2 regions of the Mycobacterium sp. NGS69 genome follow, and region 2 is predicted to be linked to the other one. Evidence: predicted binding sites of a transcription regulator. Region 2 holds the regulator's gene; the other holds the start of a gene.
The links. Region 2 encodes LexA, which represses DNA repair genes until DNA is damaged. Its sites were predicted from a motif close to CGAACANNTGTTCG; they were not measured.
Positions count from the first base shown of each region.

Region 1: cofD (2-phospho-L-lactate transferase) is a predicted target of LexA. The motif match lies at 2,234-2,247, and genes of this name have one in related genera.

Region 1 covers NZ_JCALCD010000005.1:99,487-106,864, forward strand. Annotated here, with positions in the region: gene AC5Y2S_RS16395 (coenzyme F420-0:L-glutamate ligase) at 1-1,036, opposite strand, end outside; gene cofD (2-phospho-L-lactate transferase) at 1,033-2,025, opposite strand; gene AC5Y2S_RS16405 (WhiB family transcriptional regulator) at 2,346-2,684, shown strand; gene AC5Y2S_RS16410 (metallopeptidase family protein) at 2,706-3,128, opposite strand; gene AC5Y2S_RS16415 (DUF3499 domain-containing protein) at 3,315-3,764, shown strand; gene AC5Y2S_RS16420 (phosphomannomutase/phosphoglucomutase) at 3,848-5,233, shown strand; gene AC5Y2S_RS16425 (TobH protein) at 5,230-6,330, shown strand; gene manA (mannose-6-phosphate isomerase, class I) at 6,339-7,378, shown strand, end outside.
Region 2 covers NZ_JCALCD010000002.1:325,658-333,035, reverse strand. Annotated here, with positions in the region: gene AC5Y2S_RS06825 (alpha/beta fold hydrolase) at 1-712, shown strand, start outside; gene AC5Y2S_RS06820 (PhzF family phenazine biosynthesis protein) at 746-1,432, shown strand; gene AC5Y2S_RS06815 (peroxynitrite isomerase) at 1,435-1,920, opposite strand; gene nrdR (transcriptional regulator NrdR) at 1,931-2,407, opposite strand; gene AC5Y2S_RS06805 (LysM peptidoglycan-binding domain-containing protein) at 2,474-2,968, opposite strand; gene lexA (transcriptional repressor LexA) at 3,272-3,958, shown strand; gene AC5Y2S_RS06795 (LGFP repeat-containing protein) at 3,967-6,180, opposite strand; gene AC5Y2S_RS06790 (acyl-CoA dehydrogenase family protein) at 6,564-7,378, opposite strand, start outside.

The DNA.
Region 1 (7,378 bases), on a different contig from region 2:
GCGCGTCGTAGAGGATCTGGCCGCGCGCCACCCGCCGCTCGACCGAGTCGGCGGGCCGGCCGTCCCCGGTGAGGTCGGAGCGCCACTTGTCCTTCATGCGGTCCAGCAGCCGGGTCCGGGTGGCCGGGGTGCGCAGCCACACGAACCGGACCGGCCGGGTGTGATGGGGGGCCGGCGCGGTGAGCGCCTCGGCGACGGCGGCCTCGATCAGCTCGGGTGGCACCGGCTCGGCGCTGAACCGGCGCACCGACCGGCGCAACAGCTGGGCCTGGCGGCGGCCCAGGTCGAGGGCCTCGGCGGTGCCGAGCCAGAACAGGTCCTCCTCGCCGGGCCGCAGCAGCTGCCGCGCCGTCGTGCCGTCGTCGGTCACAACGCCGCCGGGCAGCCCTCGCACCACGGCCACCGGCATCGCGGTCAGCTTGCCCTTGACCAGATCGGCGGCGGCCGCGACCTCGTCGGCGATCGCGATCTCGGTGACCAGCAGCTCGTTGCCGTGCGCATCGACGGCCCCCGAATAGCCGTGCAGCACGCGAAGGCCCGCCGCGCCGACGGCCGCGTCGGTCTGCCCGTTGCGCCAGGCGCGGCCCATCGTGTCGGTGATGACCACGGCGATGCCGACGCCGAGGCGCTCGCGCAGCCCGGCGCGCAGCGCGGCGGCGCTGGCGTCGGGGTCGACCGGCAGCAGCGCCAGCTCGTCGCGGCCGACGTTGGATCCGTCCACCCCGGCGGCGGCCTGGACCAGGCCGAGCCGGTTCTCGGTGATCAGCGTCTGGCCCTTGCGCGCCAGCACGCGCACGGCCTCGTCGTCGACCAGCTTGCGGCGCAGCCGGTCGCGCTCCTCGGCGTCCCGCGGGGCCGGCACCAGGCGGCCCTCGCATTTGGACACCACCTTGCTGGTCACCACCACGACGTCGCCGTCGCGCAGCCACGGCGCCGCGGCGGCGACGGCCGCGCCCAGGTCGTCGCCGGGCCGGAATTCGGGGAGCCCGGTGACGGGGAGGATCTCGATCGCCGCGCCGGTGCCGTGCTCGGTCACAGGTTCACGCCCGCGAGCTCCAGCCCCGCGGCGACCATCTCGGCCGTCGCCTTGGGGTCGCGCATGATCAGCGGCGCCGCGCGCACCGCCACCCCCTCGATGTGGGCCTCATCGCCCTCGTGGATCAGCCAGCAATCCAGGATCCCGGTGGCCCGCCGCGCCCCGTAGTGCCGGCCGACCGCCTCCGCGGTGGACTCGACCCCGATCACCGAAAGGCATGCATCGGCCATGCCGCGCAACGGCTTTCCGCCGATGATCGGTGAGTAGCCGACCACCGGGGCCGTGGCCGCGCGCAGCGCCCCGCGGATGCCGGGGACCGCCAGGATGGCGCCGACGCTGACCACCGGGTTGGACGGCGCCAGCAGGATCACGTCGGCTTCGCCGATGGCCGCCACCGCTTCGGCTGTGGCGCTGGCCTTTTCGGCGCCGACGAACGCGAAACTGTGCGTGGGCACCTGGGCCCGGTGGCGCACCCACCACTCCTGGAAGTGAATCGCGCGCCGGCCGTCGTCGGCGGGATCGGTGATCACCACGTGCGTCTCGCAGCGGTCGTCGGTGGCCGGCAGCAACCGCGCGCCGGGTTGCCAGCGGTCGCACAGCGCGGTGGTGATCTGCGACAGCGGGTAGCCGGCGTTCAGCATCTGAGTGCGCACCAGGTGGGTGCCCAGGTCGCGGTCGCCGAGCCCGAACCAGTCCGGCTGCACGCCGTAGCGCGCCAATTCCTCTTTGGCGTGCCAGGTTTCGTCGCGATGACCCCACCCTCGCTCCGGGTCGACACCTCCACCTAAGGTGTACATGCAGGTGTCCAAATCCGGACAGACGCGCACCCCGTGGATCCACGCATCATCGCCGACGTTGACGACCGCGGTCAGTTCGTGTCCGCCGCCATTTTGGCCCTGTTGCGAAAACTGACCGAGCCCGAGCAGCTGTTGAACCCCCAGCAGGAACCGGGCGCCGCCCACCCCGCCGACCAAAACCGTGACCTTCACTTGACCTTCACAGGGCTCGACAGTACTGCCCGCGTGGGGACTGTGATCGACACGCCGAAGACCGCAAAACAACGGAAACGCCGGAATTTGGTCACGAGATGATATGGAAATTCGCCATTACGCTTGACCAGGCAGGTCAACAAGTGTCTAATCACATCAGTGTCATTTCCCGGTTGGCCGGCCGATTCCGGTGTCGCAGACCGAGATTCGATCACATGTTCGAATTGTCTGTACATCAGAACAGTGGGAACTCACTCACTCTCTCAAATCAAACCTGAGGAGGCGGACGAAGCATGTCTTATGAGCACCTTCGGGGCGTTATGACAAGCACACCGCACAGCACCATCGGCGCGATGCCGGCGGCACCCGTCCGCCCGCACCTGACTGTGGTTCCCGACGCCCCAGTCGTTTTCGAGCCCGAGCCCGAACCGCTGCCGACCCCGGATCAGTGGCAGGACCGCGCGCTGTGCGCGCAAACGGATCCCGAGGCCTTCTTCCCGGAGAAGGGCGGCTCCACCCGCGAGGCCAAGAAGATCTGCCTCGGTTGCGAGGTGCGCCACGAGTGCCTCGAGTACGCCCTGGCCCATGACGAGCGCTTCGGCATCTGGGGCGGCCTCTCCGAGCGCGAGCGCCGCCGCCTCAAACGCGGCATCATCTGACCCCGGCGCCCGCCCGCAACGTCATTCGTCGTCGATCGTGGGATCGATGACCGAGGGCTCGACGTCCAGGTAGATGGCCACCTGGGCCACCAGGATTTCGTGCAGCAACTCGCCAAGTTCGACGGTGTCCTTGGCCCGTCTCTCAATCGGCTTGCGGAACAAGACAATTCGTGCCCGCGTGGAGTTGCCGCGGACGTCGACGCCGGCCGGGATCAAGCGGGCGAGCGCGATCGGCCCGTCGGCGATCACCTCGGGTGGCCACTGCACGGCATCGGGATCCTTCGCGGCGATGCGGGGGATCTCGTCGACCGCCACGTCGAGCTCCGAGACGCGTTCTTGCCAGCGCCGCTCGATCGGTTCGTAGGCCTCCAGCACCGCCATGTCGAACCGCTCGGCCCGGCTTCGCCAGCCCGGCACCGTCGGCGGCAGCAACGGGCCCCGCATATCGCGGCCGCGGCGCGACGCACGGTAGGAAGCCGAACGGCGCCGCGACCGATCGCTTTGCGGGGAGCCGCGGGAATCGCCGCGGGAATCGCTCATCGGGCCGATGGTAACGGTTGGGAATCGCGGGTCGTGCGGATGCGCGTGTCCGGCGCTTCCACGACGTTTCCGCACGATAGCCTTTCGATCGTGAACGTTCCCCGTCGCTGTTGCCGGCCCGGGTGTCCGCACTATGCCGTGGCGACCTTGACGTTCGTCTACTCGGACTCGACGGCAGTGGTTGGCCCCCTGGCCACCGCGCGGGAACCGCACTCGTGGGACCTGTGCGTCGGCCACGCCGGCCGGATCACCGCGCCCCGCGGGTGGGAGCTGGTGCGGCACGCCGGACCCCTCCTTTCCGAGCCCGCCCATCCGGACGAGGACGACCTGGTCGCCCTGGCCGACGCGGTGCGCGAGGGTCGCCCGGCCGACGCGGCGATGCCGTACGGGGCCGCGCCGGTCAACGGCTTTGCCGATCCCCACATTCAGCACGCGGGGGCCCATGCCACCGCGCCGAGCAGCGGGCTGCTCGCGCCCCCCGAACATCGTTCCGGTCGGCGCCGGGGCCATCTGCGGGTGTTGCCCGACCCGGCTGACTAGCCGCGGCTAACGCGCCACAGGTTTTTCCCGGGCCGATAGGCTGGCGCCAAGAGCCACACTGTCAGGAGCGTCAGGAGTTTCGCATGCCCCGGTCCGCCGCGACCGTTCGCCGTGTCGTCAAGGCGTACGACGTGCGCGGGCTGGTCGGCGAGGAGCTCGACGAGTCACTGGTCACCGACCTCGGCGCCGCGTTCGCCAGGCTGATGCGCGCCGAGGGGGCCAGCCGGGTGGCCATCGGCCACGACATGCGGGACAGTTCGCCGGGGCTGGCCGCCGCGTTCGCGGGCGGGGTGATCGGCCAGGGCCTCGACGTGGTGCGCATCGGCCTGGCGTCCACCGACCAGCTCTATTTCGCCTCGGGGTTGCTGGACTGCCCCGGCGCGATGTTCACCGCGAGCCACAACCCGGCCGCCTACAACGGCATCAAGCTGTGCCGGGCCGGCGCCAAACCGGTGGGCGCCGACACCGGGCTGGGCGTCATCACCGAGGACGTGATCGCCGGGGTCGCGGCGTACGACGGGCAACCCGGCACGGTCACCGATCAGGACGTGCTGGCGGACTACGGGAAGTTCCTGCGGTCGCTGGTGAACACCTCCGGGCTGCGCCCGCTGCGGGTGGCCGTGGACGCCGGCAACGGCATGGCCGGCCACACCGCCCCGGCGGTGCTCGGCGCGATCGACTCGATCACGCTGTTGCCGTTGTACTTCGAGCTCGACGGCTCGTTCCCCAACCACGAGGCCAACCCGCTCGACCCGGCCAACCTGGTGGACCTGCAGAAGTTCGTCCGCGACAGCGGCGCCGATATCGGGCTGGCCTTCGACGGCGACGCCGACCGGTGCTTCGTGGTCGACGAGGGCGGCCACCTGGTTTCGCCGTCGACGGTGACCAGCCTGGTGGCCGCGCGCGAACTGGGCCGCGAGATCGGCGCCACGATCATCCACAACGTGATCACCTCCCGCGCGGTGCCCGAGCTGGTCACCGAACGCGGCGGCACACCGCTGCGCTCGCGGGTCGGCCACTCCTATATCAAGGGCCTGATGGCCGACACCGGCGCGATCTTCGGCGGCGAGCATTCCGCGCACTACTACTTCCGCGACTTCTGGGGCGCCGACTCGGGGATGCTGGCGGCGCTGTACGTGCTCGCCGCGCTCGGCGAGCAGGACCGGCCGCTGTCGGAACTGACCGCCGACTACCAGCGCTACGAGTCCTCCGGCGAGATCAACTTCAAGGTGGCCGACGCGTCGTATTGTGTGGACGCGGTGCTGAAGTCGTTCGGCACCCGGATTCAGTCCATCGATCATCTGGACGGGGTGACGGTCGATTTGGGCGACGGCAGCTGGTTCAACCTGCGCAGCTCCAACACCGAGCCGCTGCTGCGGCTCAACGTGGAGGGCCGCACGACCGAGGACGTCGACGCGCTGGTCGCCGCGATCAGCACCCAGATCGCGGCCCAAGAGGCCGCCCCGTGAGCACCACCCGGGTGATCGACCTGGAGGACACCGGCGGCCTGCTGGACGCCGACCGGGAGGGCCTGCTGCGGGCGGCGTCGTCGGCGGGCGCGCAGGTGCGCGCGATCGGCGCCGCGGCCGACGAAGGCGCGCTCGAGGGGCTGCGGGCCGACGACCGCGCGCGCAGCGTGATCTGGGTGGCCGGCCGCGGGACCGCCGAGACCGCCGGTGCCCTGCTGGCCGCGACGCTGGGCGGGTCGGCATCCCAGCCGATCACCGTCGTCGGCGAGGCGCCGCCGTGGGTCGGCCCGCTGGACGTGCTGATCGTCGCCGGCGACGACCCCGGCGATCCCGCGCTGGTCAGCTCCGCCGCGACCGGGGTGCGCCGGGGCGCGCGGGTCGTCGTGGCGGCGCCGTACGAGGGTCCGCTGCGCGACTCCACGGCGGGGCGGGCCGCGGTGCTCGAGCCGCGGGTCTTGGTTCCCGCCGAGTTCGGGTTGTGCCGGTACCTGGCCGCCGGCCTGGCCGTGCTGCGAACCGTCGACCCGCGACCCGGTGTCGACCTTGGGTCGCTCGCCGATGAGCTGGACGCCGAGGCGCTGCGCAACAGTGCCGGCCGCGAGCTGTTTACCAACCCGGCCAAGACGATCGCCGAGCGGCTGGCCAATCGCCGGGCCGCGCTGGCCGGCGACTGCGCCGCGACGCTCGCGCTGGCCCGGCACGGCAGTTCGGTGCTGCTGCGGGTCGCCCACGAGGTGGTCGCCGCCACGGGGCTGGCCGACGCGGTGGCGGCGCTGCGGGCGGCGGCCCATGGGGGCGCCGCGTCCTCGGTCGAGGACCTCTTCCACGACGAGGAGATCGACGGGCCGCGGCCCGACCGGCTCCGCGTGCTGGCGCTGACGCTGCGCGACGAGCAGACGGTGGTGGCCGCCCGCACCGCCGGGCTCGACAACGTCTACCTGCTCGCCGCCGAGGATGTGCCCGACGGGCCCGGCGGCGCGGCCGGCTCCACGGTAGCGCCGGCGTTGGGGGGCGCCATCAGCGCCGAGCAGCAACTGGCAGTATTGGCCGTTCGGCTGGAGATGGCCGCGGTTTATATGCGACTGGTGCGGGGATAAAGAGACAAGTGGAACTGCTTCGCGGGGCCTTACGGACGTACGCGTGGGGATCGCGCACCGCCCTGGCGGAATTCACCGGGCGGGCGGTCCCGGCGGCCCACCCGGAGGCCGAGCTGTGGTTCGGCGCGCACCCGGGCGACCCGGCCTGGCTGGAGACGGGTAAGGGCGAGGTCTCGTTGCTGGAGGCGCTGGTCGCCGACCCGGAGGGGCAGCTCGGCCCGAGGTCGCGCGCCCGCTTCGGGGACGTGTTGCCGTTCCTGGTCAAGGTGCTGGCCGCCGATGAGCCGCTGTCCCTGCAGGCCCACCCGAGCGCCGAGCAGGCGGTCGAGGGTTACCTGCGCGAGGAGCGGCTGGGCATCCCGGTGACCTCGCCGGTCCGCAACTACCGCGACACCTCCCACAAGCCGGAGTTGTTGGTGGCGCTGCACTCGTTCGAGGCGCTGGCCGGCTTTCGTCAGGCGTCGCGGACCGTCGAGCTGCTGCGCGCGCTGGCCGTCTCCGACCTCGACCCCTACATCGACCTGCTGAACGACCAGTCCGACGCCGACGGACTGCGCGCGCTGTTCACCACCTGGATCACCGCACCCCAGCCCGACATCGACGTGCTGGTGCCCGCCGTGCTGGACGGCGCGATCCACTACGTCAGCTCCGGTGCAACGGAATTCGCGGCCGAAGCCAAGACGGTGCTGGAACTGGGCGAACGCTATCCCGGTGACGCCGGGGTGCTGGCGGCGCTGTTGCTCAACCGCATCACCCTGGCCCCGGGGGAGGCCATCTTCGTGGCGGCTGGCAACCTGCACACCTATCTGCGCGGTTTCGCCGTCGAGGTGATGGCCAACTCCGACAACGTGTTACGCGGCGGGCTCACCCCCAAGCACGTCGACGTGCCCGAGCTGCTGCGGGTGCTGGACTTCACGCCCACCACCGAGGCGCAGCTGCACCCGCCCATCCGCCGGGAGGGGTTCGGCCGGATCTACCAGACCCCGACCGACGAGTTCGCGGTCGCGCTGCTGGCGCTCGACGGCGAGTACCTGGGCCACGAGGTCGA
Region 2 (7,378 bases):
GACGATCATCGGCCATTCGCTGGGCGGCGGGGTGGCCATGCAATTCGCCTACCAGTTCCCGCATTTGGTCGACCGGCTGATCCTGGTCGCCGCGGGCGGTGTCACCAAGGATGTCAACGTCGTCTTCCGGCTGGCGTCGTTGCCGATGGGCAGCGAGGCGCTGGCGCTGCTGCGGTTGCCCCTCGTGCTGCCGGCGGTTCAGCTGGCGGGGAAGCTGGCAGGGCTGGCGATCGGGTCGACCGCGCTGGGCCACGACCTGCCCAACGTGCTGCGCATCCTCGACGACCTGCCGGAGCCGACGGCCTCGGCGGCGTTCAGCCGCACCCTGCGGGCGGTGGTGGACTGGCGCGGGCAGATAGTGACGATGCTGGATCGATGTTATTTGACCGAGGCCATCCCGGTGCAGATCGTCTGGGGCACCAAGGATGTGGTGGTCCCAGTCCGGCACGCCTGGATGGCGCACGCGGCGATGCCCGGCTCCCGGCTCGAGATCTTCGAGGGCTCGGGCCACTTCCCGTTCCACGACGACCCGGCGCGCTTCATCGATGTCGTCGAGCGCTTCATCGACACCACCGAGCCTTCCCAATACGATCAAGGCGCCCTTCGCCAGTTGCTCCGCACCGGGGGCGGCGCGAACACGGTCACCGGCCCGGCCGACACCCGCGTCGCCGTCCTGAACGCCATGGGCTCCGACGAGCGCAGCGCCACCTGATAATCCCTTTGACCCGGGCCGTACAGTCGGGACATGGGCATCGACGTGACGGTGTTGCGCGTCTTCACCGACTCGGACGGGAATTTCGGTAACCGGCTCGGAGTGGTCGACGCCGCACGGGTGGCACCGGCGGACCGGCAGCGGCTGGCGACCCAATTGGGCTACGCCGAAACGGTATTCATCGATCTCCCGGCCGCCGGCTCGGCCACCGCGCACATGCGGATCTTCACGCCGCGCGCCGAGCTGCCGTTCGCCGGGCACCCGACCGTCGGCGCGGCGTGGTGGCTGCACGAGGGCGGTTGGCCGATCAAGACGCTCCAGGTGCCGGCCGGGCTCGTGCAGGTGAGCTACCGGGACGATGTTACCGGCGTCAGCGCCCGCTCGGAATGGGCGCCGGAAGTGGCCATCCACGAATTCGATTCGGCCGACGACGTTCTCGCCGCCGACCCCGCGGACTTTCCGGACGACGCCGCGCACTACCTGTGGGCGTGGGTCGATCAAGCCGCCGGGGCTTTGCGCGCGCGCGGGTTCTTCGCGAACCTCGGCGTGCCGGAGGACGAGGCGACCGGCTCGGCGGCGATGCGGCTGACCGACTACCTCAGCCGCGACCTGCGCATCATCCAGGGCAAGGGCTCGGTCATCGAAACCGCGTGGAACGCGGAGGGCTGGGTCGGGGTGGCCGGGCGCGTCGTCAACGACGGTGTCCGACAGGTCGATTGAGTTCAGGGCTGGCGGTGCAGCACGGCCACCAGGTGATCCTGCAGGGGTTGTCCCACGCCACCCATGCGCAGCGTGTAGGACAGCTCGTCGCCGTCGATGTGCAGCGAACGGCCCAGGGCGGTCACCTCTTTGGCGCTCGGGGCCAGCCCGATCGCGGTGCTGGACAGCTCCACGTCGATGCGGCCGCCGGTCAGCGTGTACGTGCCGGTCTCGATCTCGGTGATGCCGTTCGGGTGGGCGACGATCAGCTCGATGGCGCCCGGGCGGGGCACGCGGAAATATCCCGTTTCGCCGTGCAAGGGCCGGCCGTCGGCCACCGCCTTGGTCTTTTGCGAGTAGGTCAGGAACGGCTTGCCGACGTGGGCGAAGACGACTTCCTCGACATACTCGAACGGCTGGATCGTCGGGTAGAAGCCTGAGCCGCGGCCGGCCCATCTCCCCAGCAGCGGTGCCAGCGCCTCCAGATCGGGATGCAAGTCAGGCGGCATGACCGCCAGCCTAGCGAGTGGCCGGCTCCGGATCGGTCGACGCGTTGCGGTGCGCGCGCAGCGCCTCGATCTCGCGCTCGAAGTCCTCGGCGGACGAAAACGACCGGTACACCGAGGCGAACCGCAGGTAAGCCACCTCGTCGAGGTCGCGCAGCGGGCCGAGGATGGCCAGGCCGACCTCGTGGCTGGGCACCTCGGGCCCGGCGGCGCGCACCGTGTCTTCCACTTGCTGGGCAAGCAGATTCAGCGCGTCGTCGTCGACCTGGCGGCCCTGGCAGGCCCGCCGGACGCCGCTGACCACCTTCTCCCTGCTGAAGGGCTCGGTGACGCCGCTGCGTTTGACCACCGCCAACACCGCCGTCTCGACGGTGGTGAAGCGCCGCCCGCACTCGGGGCACGACCGGCGGCGCCGGATCGCCTGGCCTTCATCGGTTTCCCGCGAGTCGATCACCCGGGAATCCGGATGGCGGCAGAACGGACAGTGCATGACCGCTCCTTCGCCGTGCTCACCTGCGGGCCCGCAGAACACTCCGAGCGTACCCGCTTCGCGGGCTCAGCCGATCGGCGCGATCAGCGTCTGCCCGGCGGCCAGCGCGGGCGAGTTCAGGTCGTTGAGCTCGCGAATGCGATCGGCGACCTGGCGGGCCGGCGCGTCGGGCGCCACCCGGTGAGCGACGTCCTGCAGCGACTCGCCGGGCTCAACCCGCACGACGGCCAACCGATCGGGCACCGCGGCGCCCGCTCCCGTGGAGTCGCCGTTGACCGCCTGCCCGAAGTTGGCGACCAGGCCCAGCCACAGCGTGATGACCCCGGCGACCAGCGCCAGCCCCAGCGTCGTCGCCAACGTGACGGGACGCCGGCGGTGCGGGGCGACCGACATCGCGACGCCGGTGCCGTGGTAGCGCAGCGGCGCGCCCGCCGGCCTCGCCGGGCCGGGGCGGCGGGAACGGGTCAGGCCGTCCCGGCCGGGACGAAGCGCCGGCACCGGTCCGTTGACCGGGCGCCGAACGCTGCTGGTACGCGGCGAGACGGTGTAGGTGATTGTCATCTTGCGTTCCTCCGGTCAGGTTGTTCTCGCTCGTGTGTTCGACTATATCGCTCGTGTGTTCGATGTCCGAACATTTGAGCGAAGCGTGTCGAGCAAGCAAAACGCTAGACCGCGCCACCGACAAATTCGGATGCGCGACCTCTGACATGCAGCACAGGTACCCATTCCCCGCGAAAGTTACACGCATGTGATTCAGCAGCTATAGGGTCTTGACGCCCCGGGTCTAAGGGTCTTTCGACCCCCGGCGACACGCCAGTCGAACACATGTTTGATTCTTGGCCGCCCTCCCGCTACATTCGGTGCATGAGCGACAGCAACGACACTCCCTCGATCGGCTCATCCGTTGATTCATCGCTGACCGAACGGCAGCGCACCATCCTGAACGTCATCCGCGAGTCGGTCACCAGCCGCGGCTACCCGCCGAGCATCAGGGAAATCGGCGACGCCGTCGGCCTGACGTCGACGTCGTCGGTGGCGCACCAGCTGCGCACCCTGGAGCGCAAGGGCTACCTGCGCCGCGACCCGAACCGGCCGCGGGCCGTGGACGTGCGCGGCAGCGAGGAGACCGCCGAGGCGGCGCCCGTCACCGACGTCGCCGGCTCGGACGCGCTGCCCGAACCCAGTTACGTCCCGGTGCTCGGGCGTATCGCGGCCGGTGGGCCGATCCTCGCCGAGGAGGCCGTCGAGGACGTCTTCCCGCTGCCCCGTGAGCTGGTCGGCGAGGGCACGCTGTTCCTGCTCAAGGTGGTTGGCGACTCGATGGTCGAGGCCGCGATCTGCGACGGCGACTGGGTGGTGGTGCGCCAGCAGCACGTCGCCGACAACGGTGACATCGTCGCCGCCATGATCGACGGCGAGGCCACCGTGAAGACGTTCAAGCGCGCGGGCGGTCAGGTGTGGCTGATGCCGCACAACCCGGCGTTCGATCCGATACCGGGCAACGACGCGACCGTGCTCGGCAAGGTCGTCACCGTGATCCGCAAGGTCTAGCGACCTGCTCAGTCGGCCTTGATGAAGCCGTTGGTCTGCGCGACTTCCTCACTGGCCAGCCAGATTTCGGCGAGCGTGTCGTGGTAGAGCGCGCTGCCCGGGGTGTAATACAGCCCGGAACGGGCGCTGGCCTTGATCGGGTAACCGTCCGGCGCCTGATAGGGATCGTCCAGCGGCAGGTGGATCGTCGGGCGCCCACCGACGGCAGGCGCGGCAGGCGCCCCGACGGCCGCGTCGGGGGCCGATTCCGGCGGCTCTTCCTCGTCCGTCTCCGCGTGGTGGCGCCCGACTCGGGCGCCCGCGCCGGCGGCTAGCGCCTCGGCGGCCACCGCGGCGCCGGCGGCGTCGACATCCTCGGGTTCGGCTTCCAGGTAGTCGGTGTCCGGTTCCCCGGCGACCGGCACGTCGTCGATGTACGCGGCCTCCGGAGGGGTGCGCGGAACCGCGACGTCCGGATAGCCGGGGTCGGCGTACTCGTCCTCCTCGTAGCCGGTCACGTATTCGGTGCCCGGGTAGTCGGCACCCTCGCCGGCGACTTCGGGGTAGCCGGCCTCCGCCTCGGGAACGTCGTCGTAGCCGGCCTCCGCCAGCGCGGCTCCCGAGACGAGCGGGATGGAATCGGTGTCCACCGCGTCGGGGTCCTCGTCCTCATCGAAGGCCCCGTCGTCAGCCCCGCGGGTCCAGCTGACGCGCGGCGCCGGCCCGCCGTCGTCCGGCGGCTCATGCTCGAGTGACTCCGCGCCGAGCGGGGCGCAGTCGGGGGAAAGCTCGGCGTCGTCGTGGCCCCAGTGCCCGTCGGCGGGGGCCTCGTAGCCGGCGGCGACCAAGTCGCGCTCGGGCTCGTAGGTTGCGGTGTCGCCGGCGCGGCGCCGACGCCGACGCCGGCGCCAGGCGAAGGCCAGCAGCACCGCCAGCAGGATCAGCACCAGCACCGGGATCGCGGCGAGCAGCCACCACCACTGCCAGGTGAACTTCTTCGCGTGCGAGGGCATCGCCACGGTGCTCGGCTGGTTCTGCCCGGACACCTGCAGGCCGGACAGCAAGGGGGCCAGGTTCGACGGGTCGGTGCTGAAGGCGTTCTTCGCCCGGTTCCAGGAGATCTTGCCGCCGGTGAACTGCTGCGAAATCACGTCGCCGTCCACCGCCTGGTCGCCGACGGGGGCGCCCAGCTTGCCGTTCGGCCCGCGCAGCTTGTCCCACGCGGCCTTCATCGCGCCGCGCACGACGAACGCGCCGTGATCGGAGGTCCAGAAGATCACCGGCCGGTCGGCGGCGGCGAACGTGGCGATCCGGCTGGACGGCCCGATGCCGCCGTCGGCCTCGTTGGCGGTGGGGAAACCGAGGTCGCTGCCGGCGGGGCCGCCCAGCGACTCGTACTTGGCGAGGATGTCGGTCTCGAGTGCGTTCGCGCCGGTGGCCGGGTTGAAGAACACCTTGCCGCCGGCGAAGTTCTGGGCGACCCCGTCACCGCCGATCGGATACGACCCGCCCTGCTTGGCGCCCAGCGGGCCGCCGGCCCCGCCGGCCGCGCGCCAGGCCATGTTGATGGCCGCGTTGGGATCGATGGCCACCTGCAGGCCCTTGAGCTGGTCGGCCAGCGCCGCCGGGTTGGTGGTGAACTCCTTGGACTTCCGGTTCCAGGAGATCTCGCCGCCGCTGAACTTCTGGGAGGTGACCTCGCCGGCGTAGCTTTCGTCGCCGACCGGCGCCCCGAGCACACCGCCGGAGCTGCCGAGCTTGTCCCAGGCGGCGTTCAGCGCGCCGCGCACCACGAACGCGCCATGGTCGGACGTCCAGAAGATCACCGGCTTGTCGCTGGCGGAGAAGGTGGCCACGCGGCTGTCCGGTCCGGCCAGGCCGGGCACCTCGTTGATAGTGGGGAATCCCAGATCGCTGCCGGCGGGGCCGCCGAGCGACTCGTATTTGTCCAGGATGGGCCCGTAAACGAACTTGGCACCGGTGTCGGTGGTGTAGAACATCTTGCCGCCGTCGAAGTCCAGCGCGAATCCGTCGCCGGCGGGGTACACGTCGCCCTTGCGGGGGCCGAGCGGTGAGGTGTCGCCGCCGGCCTTCTCCCAGGCGGCCATCATGGCGGCCTCCGCGTCGCCGATCGGAGACGCCGAAGCGGCGGGGGCCAGCAGTGCGGCCGCCATCACCGTGGTCGCCACGCCGACCAGCGCGCGCCCGATCAGCTTGCGCATTCGACCTCTCTGCCCGTTCACCAAGCCTCCAAGGCCCGTATACCTGGCCACGCCGCACCTGCGGACCCGTGACGAACCGCGTTTTCGCCGGGCTCGCATAACTTTGCCCTTGCCGGGGAGAAATGCGAAGTCAAATTACAAAAATTGCGAAAACGGAGACCGCGCCGATGTCGAAATGATGCGAGACCATGCCCGTACCGCGACCGACCACGGCTTCCGGCGCCGGGATCGCCCGCGTGGCGATGTGTGACTACGCACTCGGTATACGAGAAACACATGTGCCGACGGTACGTGAGGCCGTTAGCTGGTGGTCAATCTACCCGGCCAATAGACCAATTGAGCCATTCGTCGTGGGCGCCACCCCGGCGCCCGTGCCTGTAGTCCTTGCGCGGCAATCGGATTGCTCAGACGCCGAGGCTGCGGCCGATGATCTCCTTCATGATCTCGGTCGTGCCCCCGTAGATCGTCTGCACCCTGGCGTCGAGATAGGCTCGCGCGACGGGATATTCGCGCATGTAGCCGTAGCCGCCGTGCAGCTGCAGGCAGCGGTCGATCAGGTGCACCTGCTTCTCGGTGGAATACCACTTGGCCATCGCGGCCTGCTCGGCCGTCAGCTTCCCGTCCAGGTGCAGGCGGACGAATTCGTCGACCATGATGCGCACCACGGTGGCCTCGGTGGCCAGCTCGGCGAGCAGGAACCGGCTGTTCTGGAAACTGCCGATGGGCTTGCCAAAGGCCTTGCGCTCCTTGGTGTATTGCAGCGTCTGCTCCAGCACGCCTTCCATCGCCGCCGCGGCCATGACCGCGATGTTGATCCGTTCCTGCGGCAGGTTCTGCATGAGGTAGATGAACCCCATGCCTTCCTCGCCGAGCAGGTTCTCGGCCGGCACCTTGACGTCGCTGAACGACAGCTCGGCGGTGTCCTGCGCGTCCAGGCCGATCTTGTCCAGGTGGCGGCCCCGTTCGAAGCCCTCCATGCCGCGCTCGACGGCGAGCAGGCTGAAACCTTGTGCGCCCTTCTCGGGATCGGTCTGGGCGACCACGATCACCAGGTCGGAGTTGATTCCGTTGGTAATGAACGTCTTTGACCCGTTCAGCACGTAGTGATCGCCCTGCTTGACGGCGCGGGTCTTGATGCCCTGCAGGTCGCTGCCCGTTCCCGGCTCGGTCATCGCGATCGCCGTGATCATCTCCCCGGTGCAGAACTTGGGCAGCCAGC